One region of the Bacillus basilensis genome, then DNA from elsewhere that is predicted to be linked to it. Evidence: a T-box and tRNA genes for the amino acid it is inferred to sense, from the RefSeq annotation. Region 1 holds a T-box; the other holds one or more tRNA genes.
What was found. A T-box is a leader RNA that pairs with one kind of tRNA and senses whether it is charged. The one in region 1 lies ahead of ACQVV1_RS08295 (tryptophan--tRNA ligase), so its partner is inferred to be a tRNA-Trp.

Region 1 (19,122 bases):
TGTTTACTTTATTTATCCTCCCCTTTACGATTCGATTTCCTCTTAAAAAATCCCTTTTCATACGAATTACCATCTTTCCGACAGTAATCTTCATAATAATACGTACAAAAACTGATAAACCAATTTGAATATTCGAGTTTCTTCTACTTCATTTTTCTTCTCTGTAGTAAAAGAAAAAGAGTATATTGTCACATGAAGAATTACTATCTTCATATGACGATATACTCCCCTATCAAATTTTTATCTTTCTTGACATTTTATTTATACAAAAAAAATAAAATTTTCTTTCATTTTTTGTTTCTTAACATTTGTTAACATAATATATTTATGAGTAACCACCATTCGAATGAATGACTTGCCCAGTAATCCATTTTGCCTCTTCACTTACTAAAAAAGATATTAAGCGCGCAGCATCCACTGGTTCTCCTACTTTACCTTGCGGGAACTTCCATACTAAATGATGCTTCAGCTCCTCTGTAATCCATCCTGTATTCGTCGGTCCTGGATCAACAGCATTCACTGTAATCCCCTTCTCCATCGCAACTGGTGCTACTGATTTTGTAAATGCTTCAATTGCTCCTTTCGTTGCTGCGTATGCTAGTTCATCAGGCATTGGCCCTAGTGACTGTCCTGAAGTAAGATTAATAATACTTCCACTCGTCTTCAGTGCATAGTGTTCTATAAATAATGAACTTAATAACATAGTAGCCCGAACATTTACCGTATAATGTTTATCTAACTGTTCTACATTTAATTCTCCAATTCTCGTATGAGTAGCATACGCTGCATTATTAATTAAAATAGATGGATCACCTAACCGTTCTGATACCATATAAAACAAACGATTTGGCGAATACGACTGCGATAAGTTGATTTCTGCCATTTCACATCGAACACCGTAACTTTCAATCTCCTCTTTCAACAAAAAGGGCTCTTTGTCATTCATTCCCCACGGCATCGCTTTATCATACTGAGACCAGTACGTGAAAAAAATGTCTATCCCTTTTTGAGCAAGCACCTTGCATACAGCTGCACCAATTCCATTCAGACGAGTTGCCCCTGTTACAATTGCTATTTTCTTCACCTTTTCTCCTCCATCTATGGATAAATCCTCTGCACGAATACAGAGGATCTATCTTTTTATTCAATATTTGACAATATACGTTCTGCACCTAATTTTAAAATTTTAATAAAGATATAATTTACAATCGTAAACATTACAAATAAAACGATAAACATAACCCACAGTCCTACTTGAAGGAAGAAGTATAATAGACTTACTCCCGCTACAATAATTAAAGCTATTAAAATATTAGCTAAAAAATTCCACAAAGTTGTATAACGGCTCTTAAATAATTTCTGCTCTGTATCCCAATGAATATCTGCAGTTTGTGCATCCCAGCGTGTGCCAATTAAATTAATTAGCAATAAACCGTTCGCACTTAATAAGAACCAAAGAACCATAAATACTGGAGAAATCCCCGCTACAACTGCCATCGTAATACCGAATACTGCTAAAATAATCACATTAATTAACCAAGCAGTTATCGCTTTCGCTAAAAAGATATCTGAAGCTTTTACTGGTAAATAACGATTCACAAACCATGAACTTCCATCACGTGAAAATGACGTTGTTGCAATAACGTTACTTCCCATTAAAAATAGAGATGCACAAAGGCCTACACCAATTGCAAGCCCTGCTGATTTTGGGTTATCAATATATCCCGTGATCCATTTTAAATTCCCATCTTGCACGAATAAAACAAAGAACAACATAATCGGCATAACAAAAGTTTGTACAATGCAATTTAAGAAAAATTGTGGTGTACGGAATAACGTTTTAAATTCTTTTTTCACATACGCTTTTAAATGTGAACTTTGTACCGTAGATTTCTGTAAGCCTTCTGCTGAAATGACCTCTTTTTTTGCTGTACTCGTTGAAAGTCCAATAACCCCTTTTAAATATGTACGCTCTGCAATGTAATAAAACAACACAAAAAATACAAATGAAATAAGTGCAAAGATTATTACGTCTAAAGGTCCCTTCCAATTTGCATTTTCTACTAACGCCACTGCTCCAAAATATGTAGTTGGAAAATAATTCGTCATTTGTACTAAAAGAGAGGATTGATTATTCGCAAGATAACTCGCAATTGCATCTTCAGAAAACGCACTTTTATTTTTCCACTGCATAAATACGTTAATTCCTACAATAAATAGTATACTTACGATTCCGATAAATATATTGCCTCGATCTTTATTTTTCGCTATATTTGTATATCTCATGATTACTGTCATAAGTAACGAAGCTAATACTAACGGCACAATCGGGAAGAGTAAGTAAATCAAAATCATGTATATGTAATATGTAATAAATGCGCCACTTTTTAACCCGTACGTAATAAAGATTGGTAATAAAATGAATGAACTCATTACGTATTGTGTAATTAATACTGTTAAAAATTTTGCCGAAATAATTTGCGCTGGTTTTAATGGTAATGGTAGTAACATTTCAATGTCATTGCTGTAATAAAATACAGTTAAAATGTTCGTAATACTCATTAAAAACACCCATATACTCGCAATCGCAAGTCCCATTGCGATAATCATTCCTGGGTCTTGCCCTAATTGTTTCGTTCCCTCATACATTGCGTGCGTTATAGAACCAAACATTAAAAAGCCAACAAATAAAATAGCTGCAAATGAAAATACATACGCCCAGCGCTTCTTCTTATCTGTTATGAAATCTGCATAATTTAATTTCAATAATACTTTCGTTAACGTCCAAATTTTACTCATTGCCCGTCATCTCCAAGAACATTTTTTCAAGTGATTCATTGGATTTAAAATGATCTCTCATTTCATTTAAATTTCCTTTAAACTGCAAATTCCCCTTATTAATAATCGCAACGCGGTCACATATTTTTTCTGCTACTTCTAATACGTGTGTAGAGAAAAATACAATCTTTCCTTTATCCGCATGCTCTCTCATCATTTCTTTTAAAATATATGCAGATTTCGGATCAAGCCCTGTTAACGGTTCATCTAAAATCCATACATCTGGCTCATGCACGAGCACACCAATAATAACAATCTTTTGTCTCATACCGTGTGAATAACTTTGAATTTGATCAGATAACACATTATAAAGATCAAATTTCTTTGCTAAAGACTCGATTCGTTCTTGGCGTACTTCTTTCGGCACTTCATACATATCTGCCATAAAGTTTAAATATTCAATTCCCTTTAATCGTAAAAACATATCTGGGCTATCTGGAACATAACCAAACGTCCTTTTCGCTTCCATCGGATTTTTCATAATATCTTTACCGTTAATCGTAATCGTTCCTTTGTCCACCCCATGAATACCAGTAATCATCTTAATTGTCGTTGATTTACCGGCACCATTCGGTCCTAAAAATCCAAAGATTTCTCCGCTAGGCACAGATAAACTTAAATCTTTTACTGCATAGGTAGACCCATTATAACTTTTTGACACATTCGTAATCTCAATCATTCCATCCAATCCTTTCCTTAATTACCAAATAACTATATTGATATTATAGCATACTTCTATTTTAAGATTTTTGTATCTTTTCAGTTTTTTCACCCTTTAAAATAAATATACAAGCCTAACCCAACGATTAAAACGACAGCTAGTAGAATATAAATCATTGTAAGGCGTTTAATATTTCCCTTTGTCGCTTTACTATAATTTGCATCACCATTTCTTCCAATTAATACCGTCGCAACTACAGTAATCACTACAAGTAACACAACAATCATGATCCAAGTTAGCATCTCTTCCTCCCCCTCCTTACAACCATTTTACAATATTATCCTCTTTATTTCGCAGCATATTTCCTCTTTTTACTATTATTATGAAAAGAATTGGAAAACTATTATTACTATACATTTCCACATATGATATATTTATAACATAACGTGATTTATTTCTAACATCGAAAGGAGAATCTATCGTGAAAACAACTTGGATAAAATATTTAGGATTTCTCGGTTTCTTCGGTTTCCTCGGATTTTTTTATGAAAAAGGATTGTTTACTCTGTTCTGTTTCTTCTCCTTTTTCACAACGTATAGAACGGTTCAACACGATGAACTATTTGAACAAATCGTCAATAAATCGTGCCGTAATGCCTTTATCGTTACATTACTAACTACCGCTATTATTATGTTTATTGAAATGTTAATTCCAAACCTGACGCTACAAGAGATTGATATCGCTCTTATTTTCGGCACACTCATTCTTACGTTCGGCTTCTCTATGTTCTTTTACGATAAACCTGTTGATGAAATGGAAGATGCGCCATGGCGTTCGTAACGAGAATAAAAGAATACCGCGCCAAATTGAACATGACCCAAGAAGATTTAGCAAAGAGCGTTGGTGTACGTCGTGAAACAATTAGCCACCTTGAAAAAGGAAAATATAACCCTTCCTTACAACTCGCTCACAATATAGCGAAGGCACTTCATAGTACGATTGATGAGATTTTTATTTTTGAGGATTAATTGAGGACACAAAATCACCAGAACCACATAAAAAATACCGGCACTCTTCCCGTGAAGAATACCGGTATTTTTCATTTATCACCCATACAAAACCGCATGAAATACGCTTAACAGTAAGTATTGATCTTCTATATAATCCTCATCATACACATTCATCTCGATATCATACATATCTTCCTCAAGACGAATATTCCAATCTGCAATTACATAGCCTTTTCGTAATAACTTTCCCATTCCAAAAGAAGTTTTGTGAACAACATATTCTTCTCTCTTATATGTAAAGGTAAATAAGAAATTTGCATCCAATAACTTTCCGTCACATACAAGTATTTCATGCTCTGCATCATTATTGTCTTTGTACGTTACTAAAATCCTTCTTTGACGCTGCCTACTTACATCCTTTGCAATGACGCGAATATTGTCCTTACTATCCTTTATTTCATAAATAATATTACTACCAACTTTTGGAATGAAATCTAGCACTCTCATCAACGTATTTTTATAATAGCCCCGTACTGCGCCTACTTGTTTGCTTTCATTATAAACCTCTATCGATGTCGTATCCGCTTTACTATCACACAGTCGTTTATAAGAAAGCTGCATTATCCGCTCTCCTCTTAAGTACTGATCAAACGTCACAGGATATTCTATCGCACGCAGTTCCTTATTTAGCTCATATAAATAGCGTTGAACGCTCTCTACTAATGTTGTAGTAGAGATACTCTCCTGAAGTTCAAATTGTTGCCAACTGGAATAAATCTTCCACTGATCGTCTTCTTCATAAAAGAAACCAAGAATTACCTCATCACGGTCAGTCGTTTCATAATTCATTTGTACGTTCTGTCCATGTTGAACTTGTTCCATCCACTGTCCTAAATAAATGCCGAGTTCTGCGACCTTCATGCATGATTTCTGTAAAAGTACTCTGTCACCCACACAAATCGTTACATCTCCTTCGATAAAGCCCTTTGAATAAGCATCATACTGTGGCTCATCCTTCTTCGGGAGACTTTTGTCTAACTCAAATAAAAATGTTAACATCCTTTATTCACCTCTAGTTGTTACACAGCTCTTTCCTATATTGACCGGAGCAATTTAAAATATATCAACGATTTTTCAAATATATCTATCGTAACTCAAATTATATCAACGATTTTTTCGATATATCGACGATTCGACAAAGAATATCGACTTATCAACAAATCTCGACAACACTACTATACGGTCACCTTTTCTCGTGCTGCTTCCACAATCTCCATAATACGAAGCAGACTCTCCACTTCATAAGTCGGCTTAACACTCGTCATGTTCTCTTTCAAACTCGGATTATACCAACACGTATCAATACCGTAATCTTCTCCGCCTTTCATATCAGAAGTTAGCGAATCTCCAACCATTAGTACGCTTGATTTATCCGTAATCCCAAACTTTTCAAACGCATAATCAAAAATCTCACGTGCTGGTTTTTGGTGGCCGACTTCTTCTGAAATAATAATATGCTCAAAGAAGTTGCTTAAAGGTGAATTTCCGATTCTAGATTGTTGCACTTTTGTATACCCATTCGTAATAATACCTAGCTTGCAATCTTGTAGATTCTCACATAATTGCACTGCACCTTCAATAAGATGTACTTCTTTCCCTAAGTTTTCAAGATATACGTCACTAAATTGCTGCGCATCTACTTCTATATTATAAAGTGCAAATAATTGTCTAAATCGATCTACCGCTAATTCACTTAGCGTAATCATTTTATTTTCTAAATCTCTCCATAGGCCATTACTAATCTTTTTATAACTTGCAAGATAATCATTATACCCTGTTGGCATACCAAACTGTACAAAAGCGTTATGTAATGCGTTTCTTTCCGTTTCAGGAAAATCTAATAATGTATCATCTACGTCAAATAATATAACTTTATATTTCATTATGCTCTCCTCAACTAATACGTTATTTACAACTTTTAGTTTCTCATTAATTGTCCCTCAAGTCGAACGTTTTGTTTTTACGACCAGCAATCTTATATTTGTTTAAGACGCACGAGTCATGTTATTCAAAAATAATTAATTGTGAAAATACTATAAATTTGAGATAATTTGGATAATGGGTTCAAACTTTAAACAGGCAATACAGGAATTGTATTACTACAGTTACTTTAGAAGGAGGCTGAAAAATATAGTAAATTCATGGGAAAGACCTAAAATAAAAATCCCAAAAACTAAAAGCAAATGGGTTGGAGATATTATTGGATATTCATTGTTCTTTGGATCAATCATTTTTTTGATTATCATTTGGGGAAGATTACCTGAGGAAGTGCCCGCACATTATAACGCATATGGAGCTGTAGATCGCTGGGGATCAAAGTGGGAACTTTTACTTCTACCAGGAATTGGGGCATTCATACTCCTTCTCATGCAAACTTTAGAAAAGTTTCCAGAAGTTCATAACTACCCAAAAAGATTTAACGAATCGAATGCGAAGCAGTTTTATTTAAATAGCAGAAAAATGCTTAATCAATTAAAAAATGTCTGTTTACTTATATTTGCTTTCATCCAATTCGAAACAATTTCAATAGCTTTAGATTGGAGCGGCGGTTTTGGAAAATTATTTTTACCGATATTATTAATTTGGACAGCTATTCCCATTATTATAGGCATAATAAGGCAACGAAAAATTTCATAATGCGGACAACGATATTCGGTTATCCATGATTTTATGGAATAACATGATATCAACAATAAGAAAAGGAGGCTAATCCACATCAGCCTCCCTCCCCATTATTTATCCTCTAACAATAACTCTTTCATTTCCTCTAACGACTCTTTCGTAAAGCCTAAAGCTTTTTCAGCATACGCTTCAACTGAACCGTATTGCTTTTTAACTTCATCAATCGCAGCTTGCAAATATTCAGCGCGTGCTTCAAACATTGCACCTAATATTGCTCTGCTCTCATCGTTTTGTAGTTTTGCACCTAAAAAGGCCATCATTTTCTCATTTAACTTTTCACGGAAACCGTTACTTAGTAAATAATCTTCCATTACTGTTTTCTCTGGTACACCTAGTAAAAGTAATAATAATGCTGACCCAAATCCAGTACGGTCTTTTCCAGCTGTACAGTGATTTACTAACGGTAAGTTTTCCGGGTTTTGCGCCAGTTTTAAGAAGCTCACGAATGCTTCATTACCACTTACGAAATCTTGATTCATTTTCACAAGGTATTCGCCTGGTTTCCCTAACATAGAAAGGTCACCAACTTGGAAAAACTCATTTATGTTCAAGTCTTTCGCTAATTCTTGCATAACTGGTAAACAGACTTGACGAGCACCTGTAATCTCCGGGTTCGGCTTATGTTTCACTTCAAAGTCTGTACGATAGTCGCAAATTAACTTTAAGCCAGACTTTTGTAAATACTCAATATCCCACTCTGTTAATCCTGCTAGCTCTTCTGAACGGTATAATTTGCCCCATTTCACTTTACGGCCTTCTGTCGTTTCATACCCTCCCATATCACGGAAGTTAAACGCACCTTGTAATGGTAATCTACGCTCAGCTACTGTCACTGCTTGTCCATTACTACCTACTAGTCTAAAATATGGACGCTCAGTTTCACTTAAATTTTCAATTGTATATGATGATTCTCCATTTACTGTTGCAAGTAATTCTCCATTTTCTTCAATATGATCTGGTGAAGTACTCCAATAAATGCGAACTTCTTCTATATTATTTTCCCACTTTATATGTAACGTATTATTTTCATTTCTTTCTACAGCTGCTTGTAGCCAATGTCTTTGCTGCTCCATTCTTTCACCAACGCTTTCTTCGTATAGTCTAACCCTTCTCTATTGTATTATAGGAAAGCATACTTTGTCGTTTCGATTTTTCTTTTTATCTTACAAACAAGCAAAAAGTTCTTTTACTTGTTCAAAATTTGTACACGGATTTCCTCGAAATGAGTTCAAGAGAGTACCTTATTCATCCTTTAAAACTTTCTTACATACCGCTCAGTTGAACTAAGCAACTTACATCCATTCTTATCAAAAACATCCTTCATCCACTCATTTTGTACATTTGCCTCACCAATATAATAAGAGGCACCTATTTCCTTTAAGACAAACATTGCACCTGTAAAGAATGCTGCTTCATACCCTTTATTTCGCATATTTGGAGTGACTGCGAAATACATTAGTTTTCCTTCTTCTAACGTCCCCTTTTCAATATGCGGGATTACAATTCCTATCGGCTCTTCATCGATACTCGCTGTTAAACAATGTTCTTTCCATTGCTCACCAATTTCCTGTAGCATCATATTTACAAATTGATCGTAAGTGACTTGTTCTTCCGTCATTTCACTCCAAAGAGAATAAAAAGTATCTTCTCCTACTTCTTCAATCAGTTTAAAATCAATATCACTTTCTACATCTTCTACTTCGTATATATCCTTAAATACGATCATGTTTTCAGTAACATATTCAAAAGAATACGTTTCGAAGCATTTTTTATACATATCATAATTTGGGCTTTTTGAAGAAATCTCAAAATGCAAGTTTTCTATCCCCTCTTTTTCAGCCTCAGCAACGCAATATTGCACCATTTCCTTTAATTGCTCTTCTGTGAAAATCTCTACATTATTTTCTTTTATCATGATAGAAGAAGCATTTCTTCTAATTTTAAAATGTTTTTCTAACTGTTCTATAGTCATCATATACTTCCCTCATCTATGTCTTACTCGAATTTCTACTTGTTCTCCTTGCATGAGCAGGATTGTCCTTGAATATATAGAATACTAGAAAACATCGCATCTTTAAAGTGCGGAGGAGGTTCTCCATTGGATATTACAGCGCTGCAACAACAGTTAGAGCTTATACAACAAAATGACTATACGCAACTGCAACATATAGATATAAATGAGTTAACGCTCCATATGCTTCAGTTTATCGGAACGACTGATAGTTACGTTCGTTACCAACTTATATATAAATGTTTTGCACATTTCATTCATCATGAATTCCTTATGGATGATCAACTAAAATTACTGTTGCAAACTTGTTTAAGTGATGAGTATTTATATTGTGACATTTACTCCCCACATACAGATGGGGTTTTCACACGTTCTTACACTGTTTCGTTAATTGCGTTAATACTCCAATTCGCTAATTCGCACTACTTTTTTACAGAGGAGGATATCGAAGAAATAAAAAACAAACTCATTACATACACAAACTTAGAAACAGATTTTCGAGGCTATATTGAAAATAAAGGATGGGCTCATTGTCTTGCCCACGTATCTGATGCCTTTACTGAAATTGTTCATAATTCTTATACGACCTTTGAATGGTATGAAGAATTAATTCATTGCTTATTAAATAAAATCTTCATTCCATCTGACCTTTTTCATAATAACGAAGATGAACGAATTGTTACGCCATTACTAGCAATGCTGTATCATGACTTCCCGCAAGATGAGTTAATTTCTATTATTTATAAAAAAATAAAAAGGCTTCCTCAAATTAGAAAACGCCTTTCGTTAAATGAATATTGTATTTTATGCGCCAACATTAAAACCTTTTTACGCACATTATTTTTTAGAATGAAAGATGATCATAACTTAGCTTATGCAGCACGTAAAACAGAAAGAATGTTAAAGGAACTGCCAAATTATTATTAAATGTAAGGAGAAAATATGGGTTATATCGGAGACATGAGAAATTTAGTAGGAAATCATCCACTTATTTTAATAGGTTCACACGCCATTATATTAAATGAAAAAAATGAAATATTACTGCAGCTCCGCACAGACTTTAACCGCTGGGGAATTATTGGCGGCGCCTTAGAATATAACGAAACGTTAGAAGACGCGTTACAGCGAGAAGTATATGAAGAAACTGGACTTATTATTAAAAATCCAGAACTATTCCGCACATACTCAGGACCAGATTACTTTCAAATCTATCCAAACGGCGATCAAGTACACGGTGTACTCGTTGTTTATATTTGCCGTGAATTTCATGGTGAACTTAAATGTGATCAAGCTGAGTCAAAAGAATTGCGCTTCTTCCCGCTTGATAAATTGCCTATTACTCTTCATCCAGTTATTAAGCGTATTATTAAGGAGTTTCAGCACTCCAATTAACAAATGTTACATATTTTATATAGAAATAAAACAACCTCATTTCCCGTCATGATAACGCGAAATGAGGTTGTTATCGTTCACCGTAAATCCCTATTTCCCCAAAATGATATTAACGTTCTCTTTCTACAACTTTATATCCCTTTATAAAAAGTATAGTTATATAAGAAATAATGAATGAAAAAATAGTATACATGCCAACCCAAAAGAAAAATGCTGGATTATACACTGTAACATTTAACATAAGAAAAATAAGAAATGTTACCATTGGCATCACGTAAAATGTACCTACTTTATATGTCACAGCTATTGAAAAAATACAAATAAGCAATGGATATATACAGAAAATCAAAATTGGCTCACTCAATGGTATGTCCCCCTTTCTGAAGAAATAATAGATTTCTTATAATCGTTTTGGGGAACAACAAAGTTTTATAGTTTTATTCGTTATTAGTAAATAAAATGTTAGATCGTTATCTCAATCTGATTTCCTTCAGGATCACTTACTACACTTTCATAGTAACCATCCCCTGTAGTACGCGGGCCGTTTAACAGGGGGTATTCTGCTTCTCTTAATGTATTAGTTAATTCGTTCACTTTTTCTTTACTACCTACAGAAAAAGCAATATGCGCATATCCTATTGTTTGTGTTTGTACTTTCTCGTCTATCCCTACCTGCTTCATAAGTTCTAGACGCGCACCGCCTTCAAAAGTTATAAAATAAGATTCAAACTGCTTTTTCGGATTGTGATATAAGCTATTTTCTTCACCATTAAAGTACTGTTTATAGAAATCACGCATTCCTTCTAAATCATTCACCCAAATTGCTACATGTTCAATTTTCATAATCAACACCTTTTCTTTTATGTTATTCAACTGACAATTGGATGCTTCATTGCCAGCACATTTAATTTTCTTTATTTGTTCTCGTAATTATAAGATCAAGTCCAAGACTTTTTAATCCGTATAAATAATCTTCTTTCCAATTACTCGCTGTTATTTTCGGAATATGTTCTGCCGGAATGTACTTCGGACAACTTTTTACAATTTGATCTATTACAAATTGGTTCACTTCATCATCACAGAAGATGAATCCATGAGGGTTAATAATAGCTATATATGTAGCTATTAAACGAGTAATAGCATCTATATTATATTCCTCTGGATTATTAGAACTTTCAACTTCGTCTCCACTTCTCAAAGCTTGCAAGAAATTTTTATTATCATATTGCGGAACAAAAGATATCTCTCCTGAGAAAAACGTACTTCCGCGTACAACATCTCCATTTACCATAATCCCCGCACCTGGGCCATTTTGACCTGAATACAAATATACAAGTGAGGAATTTTCATTGTTTCCAGTATTTTTATGATAGCCGAGTACTGCAGCATTCATATCGTTTTCTATTACTACTGGTATAGAAAACAGTTCCTCCAAGTGGCTTTTCAAATTAAAATTTTGGAACTTTTCATATCCAGGAATATAAAAAATACGACCATTATCGACCGAACCAGGCACACCAATTGATATAGAGCTTATTTTCGGGAATGTAGCGATAAGACCTTCAATATGTTTAGATAATAGATTTACTCCCGTATCAATTAACATACTTGAAGTACTTCCTTGTTCTTTTACTTCCCCTAAACAGTTAAAAATTGTATAGTTTGTCTCATTTTTTTCTAAAAATATCGCTAAACCGAACATATATTCTGGATTATATTCATATCGTTTCGCTCTTCTTCCACCACTTGAATCATCTAAACCAGCTAAAGTGACTTCACCATCTTGTTTCATTTTTTCTATAAATTTACTTATCGTTGGAAAACTGATTTCTAATGTATTACTAAGTTCAACTTTCGTTGCACTACCTCGCTCCAGAAGAACTGTACGAATGCCGCGAAGGATTGTCTCTTTAATCGATTTTTGAGTAACAAATTGTTCACTCAAATCGCTCACCACCTTAATCAACATACTTATTAAACACTTTTAATAAGTTGCGTTGACAATATATCATACATCATTTTCTAAAGCAATAGAGATGATATATTTCTACTAGCGGCACTCCGTATTTAACTCGATGTATTCTCTCTCGTAACAGACGATACAATTCCAGACAAGATAACAAATAATAAAACAGCTAGCAAAGCATTACGTATTCCGAATGCTTCTCCAAGTATCCCTAAAAATGGTGGTCCGACTAAAAACGCTGTAAAACCGATTATAGAAACTGTCGCAACATTAGAAGTCGCATTTTCGCCGCCATCTCCAGCAGCAGAAAGACCAATTGGGAAACCTAGCGCGGCACCAATCCCCCACAGTACTACACCAAGTGCTAGAAAATATGAGTTACTCCCAAATATGACAATTGTCATTCCTATAATAGCCATCATAATAGTAGCACGTACAACAGCGACACGACCAAATCGATCAAGGAAATAACTACTACACATACGTGCTAACGTCATTGCCAATACAAAAATGGTGTACATAATAGAACCTGTCACAACACTTTGCTGATGTCCGTCTACTATCACGATAGGTAGCCAATCATTCGCACTTCCTTCTGCAAATGCCATTCCAAGCACGAAAAGACCAAGTAAAAGCACCTTTTTTTCCATACGTAAGGACGTAAGTTTCGCTCGTTTTTTGTTCCGTGATTTCTCCTTCTTTCCTGTTCCATGCGGAAGAAAACGATATACCATACATACAAGTAATACAAACACGACCGAAATCGTAAGAAACTGATACAAAATTGGAATGTGAAGCGTGGCGGCGACAGAGCCACTGAGCGCACCTACTAAAGTTCCTACACTAAAAAAGCCATGGAATTTCGGAAGAAGAGTTGTTCCTAATTTTTGCTCAATAGAAGAACCCTCTACATTCAATGCAACTTCTGCTAATCCATATCCTACTCCAAATACTAGTAAGCTACCAAAAGCGCCCATACTAGAAGCAAAATAAATATTACTACCTAAACAAAGTAATCCAACGATCATAAAAAACATACTACCTATAATAACGTCTCTAGCTCCCTTACCGTCAATAAAATGACTTGCACTCAGTAAACCAATTATTGAACCGACAGATAATCCGAACAAAATCCAGCCCATTTCTGCATTTGACACTGCTAAAATATCTCGAGTAGCTGCTGTTCTTGAAATCCATGTAGCAAATGCCACACCAGGCAAAGCAAATAAGAGAAACAGAGCGTTTCGAGAGGCAAGTAATGTCTTTGTACGATTTTCCGTACTATTTTTCTTCATATGAAACACCTTTCACATTGTCTATACGATACGACACGAAACTAGTTTATTCATGTACCCTTAAAAACGCTTTCTATAAGTCTATCGTTTTAATAACTTTAGCTGGGTTACCTCCAACTACTACATTATTAGGTACATCTTTTGTCACAACTGCTCCTGATGCAATTACAGCGTTGTCTCCAATTGAAATACCAGGGTTAATAATAGCTCCTCCGCCAACCCAAACATTGTTACCAATCCTTACAGGCTTTCCATATTCTTTGCCAGAATTCCGCTCTACCGGATGTAAAGGATGAGTGGCCGTATAAATATGGACACCAGGTGCAAACATACAATTATCACCGATTCGCACTTCACAAACGTCTAAAATCACACAATTGAAATTTGCGAAAAAGCTCTTTCCAACATGGATATTGTACCCGTAATCACAACGAAAATCAGGATTAATTTGGGCTTTCCCATCAGCTGAAGAACCTAAAAGCTGATTTAATAATGTAAAACGTTGTTCATCCCCTGTCTCCATCGCATCGTTATAAAGGCGTGTTAAACGTTTTGCCTCCACCCTATCAGCCACTAATTCTTCATCATCCGCAATATACATTTCTCCTACCAACATCTTTTCTTTCTCTGTTCTCATACAATCATCTCCTTCGTTATCGAATGGATTCCACTTATTAAACGACTTTAATAAGTGGAATTAATTATACTTATTAAACATGTTTAATAAGTATCCCTATATTAACATACTTTTTAAAATGTGCAATTAATAAATTTGGAAAGAAGATGTGAATTCCTTATTTTGCATGTGGATATAACGAATACAATAATTAAAATTCATATAGAAAAAACAAGGGAACACTTAACGTCCCCTCTCAAATCCAATCCGTTTTTTAATTTCCGCTAAATTTACCTTCGCGATTTCTCTTGCTCGTTCAGCACCTTTTTCTAGCGCTTCATATAATAAATTTGGCTCCTGCATATACATTGCATATTTCTCCCGAGGTGCTGCTAACTCACGATCTACAACGCGGAATAACTCTTTTTTCACATCGCCCCATCCAATTCCAGTCTCATATTTTTCACGTAATGACTGCATTTCATCTTCCGTCGCAAATTCTTTATAAATTGTATATAACGTTTCTAGTTCTTTCGGTTCATTTGGAAGTGAAGAATCTGTTTTGATTTTAAATATTAATTTTCGTAGTTTTTCTTGCGCTGCAAATAATGGGATCACATTTCCATAACTTTTACTCATCTTTCTTCCATCAAGTCCTGGTAATATTGCTCCTTCTTCTTGTATGACATACTCCGGAAGTGTAAATGTCATGCCGAATGTATGGTTAAAATACGTGGCAATATCACGCGCAATTTCAATATGCTGAATTTGGTCTTTCCCGACTGGCACATGAGTAGCTTGAAATAGTAATATGTCAGCTGCCATTAAGATCGGATACGTATATAAACCCATATTCACGCCTGCATCGACCTCTAAACCCGCTTCTTTATTTTGCTCTACTTTCGCTTTATACGCATGAGCACGGTTCATAAGCCCTTTCGGAGTTAGGCACGCTAATATCCAAGCTAATTCTAGAATCTCCGGCACTTCTGTTTGTCGGTAAAAAATAACATCTTCTCCAAGTCCAAGCGATAACCAAGTAGCAGCTACCTCTTTCGTATAACTACTAAACTGACCCGGATCATGCACAGCATTTAACGCATGATAATCCGCTATAAAATACAATGCTTTTCCTTCATTCTTCTTTGACATTTGCAACGCAGGTTTAATCGCACCAATATAATTTCCTAAATGCGGATAACCTGTCGGCTTAATCCCTGTTAACATTATTTTTTCACTCATCCTAACTCCTCCTTTCTCAAAATAAAAGGAGCCCCTCATCCTTAAAAAAGGACGAGAGACTCCCGCGGTACCACCTTCATTAGCTATCATTATAGCTCACTTCAACTTCTTAACGTGAAGCAACCGTCTTTACCTACTCATTTCAGTTAGAAGCTCCAGAGCCCATTCCATATTCATCCCTTACTGATTTCCACCACACATCAGCTCTCTGAAAAGTTTCGAATATGTACTCTTCTCTTTCATTGCTTTTGCTTATTTTTTACAGTTTATCACATTTCACTTCCAAACAAACCCGAATTTTCTATTTTATATAGCAGGAATTTCCACTTCAATTGTCTAATACTATATAGGTTTGCAGAAATACTCGAAACAACTTTGGAGGTTTTTTTATGGTAAAATATATATCCATTTTAGGTTCAACAGGATCCATCGGCACATCTGCATTAGATGTCGTTTCAACTCATCCTGAACATTTTAAAATCATCGGTTTAACCGCAAATTATAATATCGATCTTCTTGAGCAACAAATCAAAACGTTTCAACCTCGTATTGTAAGCGTCGCGACAAAAGAATTAGCAGACATGCTTCGTACGCGTATTTCAACCAACACAAAAATCACATATGGAACAGACGGCTTAATTGCGGTAGCTACTCATCCTGATTCAAATCTTGTATTAAGTTCTGTTGTCGGTGTTTCCGGACTACTTCCAACGATTGAAGCATTAAAGGCGAAGAAAGATATTGCCATCGCTAATAAAGAAACGTTAGTTGCAGCTGGACATATCGTAACTGAACTGGCGAAACAAAACGGATGTCGTTTAATTCCAGTCGATAGTGAGCATTCAGCTATTTTCCAATGTTTAAACGGAGAAAATAATAAAGAAATAGACAAATTAATTGTTACAGCTTCTGGCGGTGCATTCCGTGATAAAACACGTGAAGAAATGAAAACTTTACAAGCAAAAGATGCTTTAAAACATCCAAACTGGTTAATGGGGGCAAAACTAACGATTGATTCTGCCACATTAATGAATAAAGGATTCGAAGTAATGGAAGCAAGATGGCTATTTGATATTCCTTATGAAAAAATTGATGTAATGATTCATAAAGAAAGTATTATTCATTCTTTAGTAGAGTTTATTGATGGATCAGTTATGGCACAGCTCGGTGCTCCTGATATGAGGATGCCAATTCAATATGCGTTTCACTACCCTAATCGGCTACCTTCTTCTTATGAAAAATTAAATTTATTAGAAATTGGTAGTTTGCATTTTGAAAAACCAAATTTAGAGAAGTTCCCCTGTCTACAATACGCATTTGAATGTGGCAAAATTGGCGGTACAACTCCAGCCGTATTAAATGCAGCGAACGAAATTGCAAATGCACTATTTCTTAAAAATGAAATTGCATTTTTCGATATCGAAAAAACAATTTACAATACAGTTGAAGCTCATCATAACGTAAACGACCCTTCTCTAGATGCTATATTAGAAGCGGATCAATGGGCACGCCAATATGCACATCAATTGTTAATAAAAAAGAGCTAAAACAGATAATACTGTTTTAGCTCTTTTTTCACGTATTCAACTTAACAAATCTATAACCATGCGTAACTAACACTTTTAATATCGCATATCCTGGGATCGCTAAAATAATCCCCATAATTCCAAATAAATTTCCGGCAGTTAAAATAATAAATATGATTGTAATCGGATGAATATCTAACTTTTTCCCCATGACTTGCGGAGAAATAAATTTACCTTCTGCTAATTGTACAACCATCATAACGATAATTACCTTTAAAACCATTCCTGGCGAATCAATAAATGCGATAATTAACGCTGGTGTAATTGCAATGATTGGTCCTACATACGGAACGATATTTACAATCATCGCTAAAATAGCAAGCAGTACGGCATATTTAATACCGATAATAAGGTAACCAATTAATAACATAATACCGATAAACAAACTAACGATAATTTGTCCTCTAATATACGAACTAATCGCATAATGCATATCATCTAGTATTCTCATTGCTGCCGGTTGTCTTTGCTCTGAAATGAACTTTAAGAAATGATTCGGCAATTGCTCACCATCTTTTAAAAGATAGAACAATATAAACGGAACCATTACAAACGTTAAAACCACTTCTGTAACAGTGCTTAAAAATCCAGTTACATTTCCTGTTACTGATGATAATGACTTCGTAAAATCAACTGTGTAGTCTTTTACCATACTCGCTACATCAATATTTAAATTCTCCTGAATTTTGCTCAGTAAATTACTTTCTCCAAATCTACGTGCTGCTCGTTCGATTTCATGACCGAAATACGGTAAGTTATCTATTAATGCATCAATTTGATCTTTAATAATAGGAATAACCGTTAAAACTAAGAACACAAATAATCCAATTACGATTAAGTATATCGAGGCTATCGATACGATTCTTGAAACACCTTTCTTTTCAAGGAGTGAAACGAATGGATGCAAAATATAAAATAGTACGCCCGCTAATAATACCGGGAAGAAAATTGTTTTTAAAAAGACGATAAACGGAGTAAACACAAAAGAAATTTTTGTTAGCAATAAAATATTAATGAACAATAATGCAAATCCAAGTAGCACTGCTAAATAATTGTGTTCTCTAAAAAACTGTTTCAGCTTGTCCCTTTTTCTTATATTTATTTTCTCCAACTAAACCACCTCTTCGAATGATGAAAAGCCCTTATTCAGGGCTTTTCGTCATAATCTATATTTATTTCCTTGCAGCTTTCACTACAAATGATACAATAAAAATTAACACGATTGCTCCTAATAATGCTGGCACAACATGAATCCCACCAAATGATGGCCCAAAAGATCCAAATAATCTACTGCCTAACGAAGCACCTAATAAACCTGCGATAATATTTCCAAACATACCACCCGGAAAATTTTTACCCGTTATAGAACTAGCAATTGCACCTATAATAGCACCAACTATTAATGTGATAATCCATCCCATCTTTAGTCCTCCATTTCTATTATAGTCTGTATGCTCAAATACAAGAGTAGCAAAACTCTTATTTAAGATTACAAATTCATTTACACTAACCATATTCTACTATAGAAACAAACGGAAGAGTAATATATGTAAGGAGATACATATATTATATGCAAAAAAGAAAATCATTGTCAAACTTACCCAAAAATCAATTATATTAATATATCATATTCAAAGGAGGCTTCATTATCTATGATTCTTAAGTTAAATGCCACTTCTTGTGAAGTAGCAGCATCCATTTTACAAGTTCAAATTCCGGCTTATAAAATTGAAGCAAACTATTTAAACAGTACTGCAATCCC
Region 2 (4,794 bases), on a different contig from region 1:
TCCAATTTTCAATATGACATGCCGGGGTGGCGGAACAGGCAGACGCACAGGACTTAAAATCCTGCGGTGGGTGACCACCGTGCGGGTTCGACCCCCGCCCTCGGCACCATATGCGCCCGTAGCTCAATTGGATAGAGCGTTTGACTACGGATCAAGAGGTTAGGGGTTCGACTCCTCTCGGGCGCGCTTTTATTAACGGGAAGTGGCTCAGCTTGGTAGAGCACCTGGTTTGGGACCAGGGGGTCGCAGGTTCAAATCCTGTCTTCCCGATATTCCCAAAAACATGGGGCCTTAGCTCAGCTGGGAGAGCGCCTGCCTTGCACGCAGGAGGTCAGCGGTTCGATCCCGCTAGGCTCCACTTTATTTATTATATGTCTCGGAGGTATACCCAAGTTCGGCTGAAGGGATCGGTCTTGAAAACCGACAGGCGGTGAGAATCGCGCGGGGGTTCGAATCCCTCTACCTCCTCCATTTTCTTTAATGGTTTAGACATAAATAATAAAATATTTCTTTTTTCCTTCATGGAGGTATACCCAAGTTCGGCTGAAGGGATCGGTCTTGAAAACCGACAGGCGGCGAGAGTCGCGCGGGGGTTCGAATCCCTCTACCTCCTCCATTTTTTTAAAAAATATTATATTGTCGCGGGGTGGAGCAGCACGGTAGCTCGTCGGGCTCATAACCCGAAGGTCGCAGGTTCAAATCCTGTCCCCGCAACCAAATGGTCCCGTGGTGTAGTGGTTAACATGCCTGCCTGTCACGCAGGAGATCGCCGGTTCGACCCCGGTCGGGACCGCCATTTATGTTGGCTCGGTAGCTCAGTCGGTAGAGCAGAGGACTGAAAATCCTCGTGTCGGCGGTTCGATTCCGTCCCGAGCCACCATTTTTTTTATGCCGACTTAGCTCAATTGGTAGAGCAACTGACTTGTAATCAGTAGGTTGGGGGTTCAAGTCCTCTAGTCGGCATCCTTTAGGGGCATAGTTTAAAGGTAGAACTGAGGTCTCCAAAACCTCCAGTGTGGGTTCGATTCCTACTGCCCCTGTAAAGTATATGGGCCTATAGCTCAGCTGGTTAGAGCGCACGCCTGATAAGCGTGAGGTCGATGGTTCGAGTCCATTTAGGCCCACCATATATTATTCCGCAGTAGCTCAGTGGTAGAGCTATCGGCTGTTAACCGATCGGTCGTAGGTTCGAGTCCTACCTGCGGAGCCATGGCCCGTTGGTCAAGTGGTTAAGACACCGCCCTTTCACGGCGGTAACACGGGTTCGAATCCCGTACGGGTCATAAAAAAAGAGTCAGCACATTGCTGACTCTTTTTTATTGTGTGTTAATCCTCTTTTATCTACTGATTTTCCTGAAATAAATAAAGGGATTTAGGAAAAACTATGGTATGTATAAAAAGGAGGAGACAAAAATGACACGAGTGAGAGACCTTATGAGTACTCATATTGTACATTGTACACCGCTAGACAACGTATACGAGGCTGCTGTAAAGATGAAAGAAGAATCGATTGGATTGATTCCGGTTGTTGAAAATGAGCAAGTTGTTGGGCTTGTTACAGACCGAGATTTAGTGGTTAGAGGCATTGCTGAGAAACATCCTGGATCTAATAAAATTACAAATGTAATGACAACAAATATTGTTTCAGTTTCTCCAGATGATTCCATTGAAAAAGCTACAGAGTTAATGGCACAGTATCAAATTAGACGATTACCAGTAGTTGAGAGTGGTCAACTTGTTGGAATGCTAGCATTAGGTGATTTAGCTACAAGAGAATCGGCAGATGATCAAGCGGGATTTGCTTTAAGTGAAATCTCGGAGCATACGGAATGAAGAGAGACTTTAATTAGTGGGATAAGTTACGTATAAAAATCAGATGCATTATTCTAGTATATATGGATTAAGCTAATATGTTAGCATGATGTATCTGAGACATTATATAATAAGTATACGGTTAGTAATTTCGACAGTTTATTTAAATTTGTCATTCCTAATTTTAAATAAGAGAAAAAATGATATACTGATAGATATAAGCGTTATGATAGATTTCGAATATAACAATATTTATTATTAACGATGTAATAATGGATTAATATTTCCTATGTAGACAAAAGGGAAGGGGAATTATATGAGGGCTGTACAGCGCGATCCGAATTGGAATTTGGTTACAGATACATATATAGAACCAAATAATTTCGCTGAATTATTTTCTTTGCTTGTACCTTGTCATCCAAAAGGTGAAGGGAAAGAACGAACTATATTAGTGTGGAAAGAAAAAGAATTTTATAAAGAAGAAAATTTAGCGGCATTTATCGTATATGGAATGAATAAAGCAAAGAATTTACCGCAGTTTCATAAAGATGAAATTCCAACTTTAGTACGTATTCTTCGCTTATGTCAAGAGATTGGTTGGTATGAAGAAGCAAATACTTTTATGGTAAATCAAGGACTAGCTGAGTTTGTTTACACTTCATTGGAATATGAAACGTGGGATCTTTTGACGCAAGCGGTTGCTTTAAACTATTTAATTATTAAATATCGTATTGGTGAATTGACTGATGGGGATGTAGAAATTTGGGATAGAGTTAAATTTAATGAGAAATGTATAAAGGATTGTAAACATCTATTATCCCATAAAGAAGTATTGGAATTTACATTCTTTTATATGTGTAAGAGAGCTAAATTCCTATCAAAGGAACAATTAAATAGTGATATGATGAGTCTAGCGATGTATTGTAATACTTTTGTGTATGATTTATATACACATGACTTATTACGGAAATATCGTAAGTGTACAGACTTCCTAGCATATTATGGACCTAGTCAAGCGGTATTAGCTTGTCAAAGAGCTGTACTTTCTCAAATTTCAGATCGATTAGACCCATTAAAGACTACTCATGTAGATGATTATTTATATGTAATGAAAGATATGATGGAGCATATGACGATAGGAATAATGGATCGATATGATCATTTTATCGGAAAGTTATTATCATATGTGCCATTTTTCGAAATGATTCAAGTTCCACAGCATGCATATTATTGTGAAGAATTACTGTATATTTGTAAGGGCATTGAATATAAAGAAGAAATATTACGCAATTATATATTTATACAATTACATGATTGTCTGCCATCATTCTTTAAACTATTTCTTAAAAATAAGCGTTATGCAACGATTCATGATATTCTGTTCTATTGGTGCGATGATGAACAAAGGATGAGCTTGGAGAAAAAATATAATCTTAGCTTTATTTATGAAAAATATGCTTGTGGGTAAAGAGCATTTTCTATATAAATTAAAAAGGATCTCACATAAACGTGAGATCCTTTTTTTGTTAGTAAAGCAAGGAGAATGTGATTAAGACGAGAAATAACATTCCATAAAGGAAAACTTGTGCCGTATTGCTTCCTTGTATACCAAAAAAAGTATTTATTTTTTTATATAAATTCAATATATATTTTAGCGGATTATCTTTGAAAGATTGGTACACAGTGTCTCCTCTTTCTAAGCTTCTTGTTCGTGTTTTTTGTTATTAGGGACATGAATGTATCTAGCTATGAATAGTAAAACAGCCATAAAGAACACAGGAAATACGGTAGATAAATAAAAACCATTACTAATAATATTTGTTATTAGGGCACTTAATAGAAAGATGGCATTATAAATATGTGCAATTTTTTGTTTTAGTTTAACTTGAAAGGATTCCATCATAATTTCTAAAGCGACAAAAGCAATGATAATAGATAAAAATACAGTATTTGTATTGTAAATGATTAAACAACAGATTAAACCTAAAAAGGCTAAGTATTCAATTATGAGAGGTATATTGATATTGCGTGGCATACAATTTACCTAACTAAATATGGCAGTGGGTTTACTGCATTTGTTTTTTCAAAATTCCATTCTCCATTGTGTAATTCAAAATGAAGATGTTGCCCGTATGAATGACCTGTGTTTCCCATATGACCTACTAATTGTCCAGCCTGTACTTGATCACCAGCTTGTACAGTGCGATCTTTCATATGAGCATAGACTGTTGTATATAGTTTCCCGTTTAGTTGATGAGCGATGAACACAACATTGCCATAGCTAGCTGAATAATATGATTTCACAACTTTACCTGCAGCCGCAGCTTGGATAGAGACATTACCCTGAGCTGCAATATCTATCCCATAATGCATTTGTTCCCAGCGCATATCAAAGGTTGAGCTAATTCTTCCTTGAGTAGGGAATTTGAAAACTGCTGGAATGGAAGTAGGTTGAGCTGTTTGATTTTGTGATTGCGTTTGATTTTGCACCACATAATGCTTTGCTACATATCCGTATCCTGTGCCAAAACGAATTTTATACCAAGTTCCGACAGTTTCCACTACTTGTATTTGTGTACCATTTTGTAATGAACCAAGTAGTGCACTACTTGTACTAGCATTGCTACGTACATTAAGTTTAGGTGTTGCAACTGTGTATTTCGTATTATTTTGAACTGTGATGCCTTTTACTAAAGGCTGTGAACCATTAGACACGAACGCCTTTTGTACGTAACCTGTTTTGCCATTATGTAAAATTTTATACCACTCACCTTGTTCTTCTTGAATGGTAACGAATTTCCCATTTGGTAATACATCTAAAATTGAAGATTCTAAATTAGGTTCAGAACGAACGTTTAATGCATTGGCATTAACAATGTATTGATTATTAGATTGAAGTTTGTTTTTTAGTAGAATAGCATCTTTTTGTACGTAACCTACTTTATTATTAACAGATACTTTATACCAGCTATTAGTTGTTTC

Region 2: it has a tRNA-Trp gene. The T-box ahead of ACQVV1_RS08295 (tryptophan--tRNA ligase) is inferred to sense a tRNA for this amino acid. The anticodon was not compared.

What each region holds. Positions count from the first base shown of each region.
Region 1 covers NZ_JBNTQO010000003.1:338,338-357,459, reverse strand. Annotated here, with positions in the region: gene ACQVV1_RS08385 (SDR family oxidoreductase) at 326-1,084, opposite strand; gene ACQVV1_RS08380 (putative ABC transporter permease subunit) at 1,141-2,799, opposite strand; gene ACQVV1_RS08375 (ABC transporter ATP-binding protein) at 2,792-3,517, opposite strand; gene ACQVV1_RS08370 (hypothetical protein) at 3,607-3,801, opposite strand; gene ACQVV1_RS08365 (DUF3796 domain-containing protein) at 3,981-4,340, shown strand; gene ACQVV1_RS08360 (helix-turn-helix transcriptional regulator) at 4,328-4,528, shown strand; gene ACQVV1_RS08355 (tubby C-terminal domain-like protein) at 4,607-5,569, opposite strand; gene ACQVV1_RS08350 (YjjG family noncanonical pyrimidine nucleotidase) at 5,746-6,453, opposite strand; gene ACQVV1_RS08345 (DUF1648 domain-containing protein) at 6,782-7,207, shown strand; gene ACQVV1_RS08340 (tyrosine-protein phosphatase) at 7,303-8,325, opposite strand; gene ACQVV1_RS08335 (GNAT family N-acetyltransferase) at 8,505-9,227, opposite strand; gene ACQVV1_RS08330 (DUF2785 domain-containing protein) at 9,351-10,190, shown strand; gene ACQVV1_RS08325 (NUDIX hydrolase) at 10,206-10,655, shown strand; gene ACQVV1_RS08320 (YbeF family protein) at 10,765-11,019, opposite strand; gene ACQVV1_RS08315 (VOC family protein) at 11,118-11,498, opposite strand; gene ACQVV1_RS08310 (ROK family transcriptional regulator) at 11,560-12,600, opposite strand; gene ACQVV1_RS08305 (MFS transporter) at 12,723-13,916, opposite strand; gene ACQVV1_RS08300 (maltose acetyltransferase domain-containing protein) at 13,990-14,553, opposite strand; gene ACQVV1_RS08295 (tryptophan--tRNA ligase) at 14,776-15,774, opposite strand; T-box leader at 15,819-16,026, opposite strand; gene ACQVV1_RS08290 (1-deoxy-D-xylulose-5-phosphate reductoisomerase) at 16,164-17,321, shown strand; gene ACQVV1_RS08285 (AI-2E family transporter) at 17,350-18,471, opposite strand; gene ACQVV1_RS08280 (GlsB/YeaQ/YmgE family stress response membrane protein) at 18,533-18,781, opposite strand; gene ACQVV1_RS08275 (GNAT family N-acetyltransferase) at 19,013-19,122, shown strand, end outside.
Region 2 covers NZ_JBNTQO010000004.1:72-4,865, forward strand. Annotated here, with positions in the region: tRNA gene ACQVV1_RS09270 (tRNA-Gly) at 1-4, shown strand, start outside; tRNA gene ACQVV1_RS09275 (tRNA-Leu) at 21-109, shown strand; tRNA gene ACQVV1_RS09280 (tRNA-Arg) at 113-186, shown strand; tRNA gene ACQVV1_RS09285 (tRNA-Pro) at 197-270, shown strand; tRNA gene ACQVV1_RS09290 (tRNA-Ala) at 286-358, shown strand; tRNA gene ACQVV1_RS09295 (tRNA-Ser) at 379-471, shown strand; tRNA gene ACQVV1_RS09300 (tRNA-Ser) at 524-616, shown strand; tRNA gene ACQVV1_RS09305 (tRNA-Met) at 641-717, shown strand; tRNA gene ACQVV1_RS09310 (tRNA-Asp) at 721-796, shown strand; tRNA gene ACQVV1_RS09315 (tRNA-Phe) at 805-880, shown strand; tRNA gene ACQVV1_RS09320 (tRNA-Thr) at 891-963, shown strand; tRNA gene ACQVV1_RS09325 (tRNA-Trp) at 970-1,040, shown strand; tRNA gene ACQVV1_RS09330 (tRNA-Ile) at 1,051-1,127, shown strand; tRNA gene ACQVV1_RS09335 (tRNA-Asn) at 1,136-1,210, shown strand; tRNA gene ACQVV1_RS09340 (tRNA-Glu) at 1,212-1,283, shown strand; gene ACQVV1_RS09345 (CBS domain-containing protein) at 1,414-1,833, shown strand; gene ACQVV1_RS09350 (DUF3965 domain-containing protein) at 2,129-3,280, shown strand; gene ACQVV1_RS09355 (hypothetical protein) at 3,509-3,847, opposite strand; gene ACQVV1_RS09360 (SH3 domain-containing protein) at 3,853-4,794, opposite strand, start outside.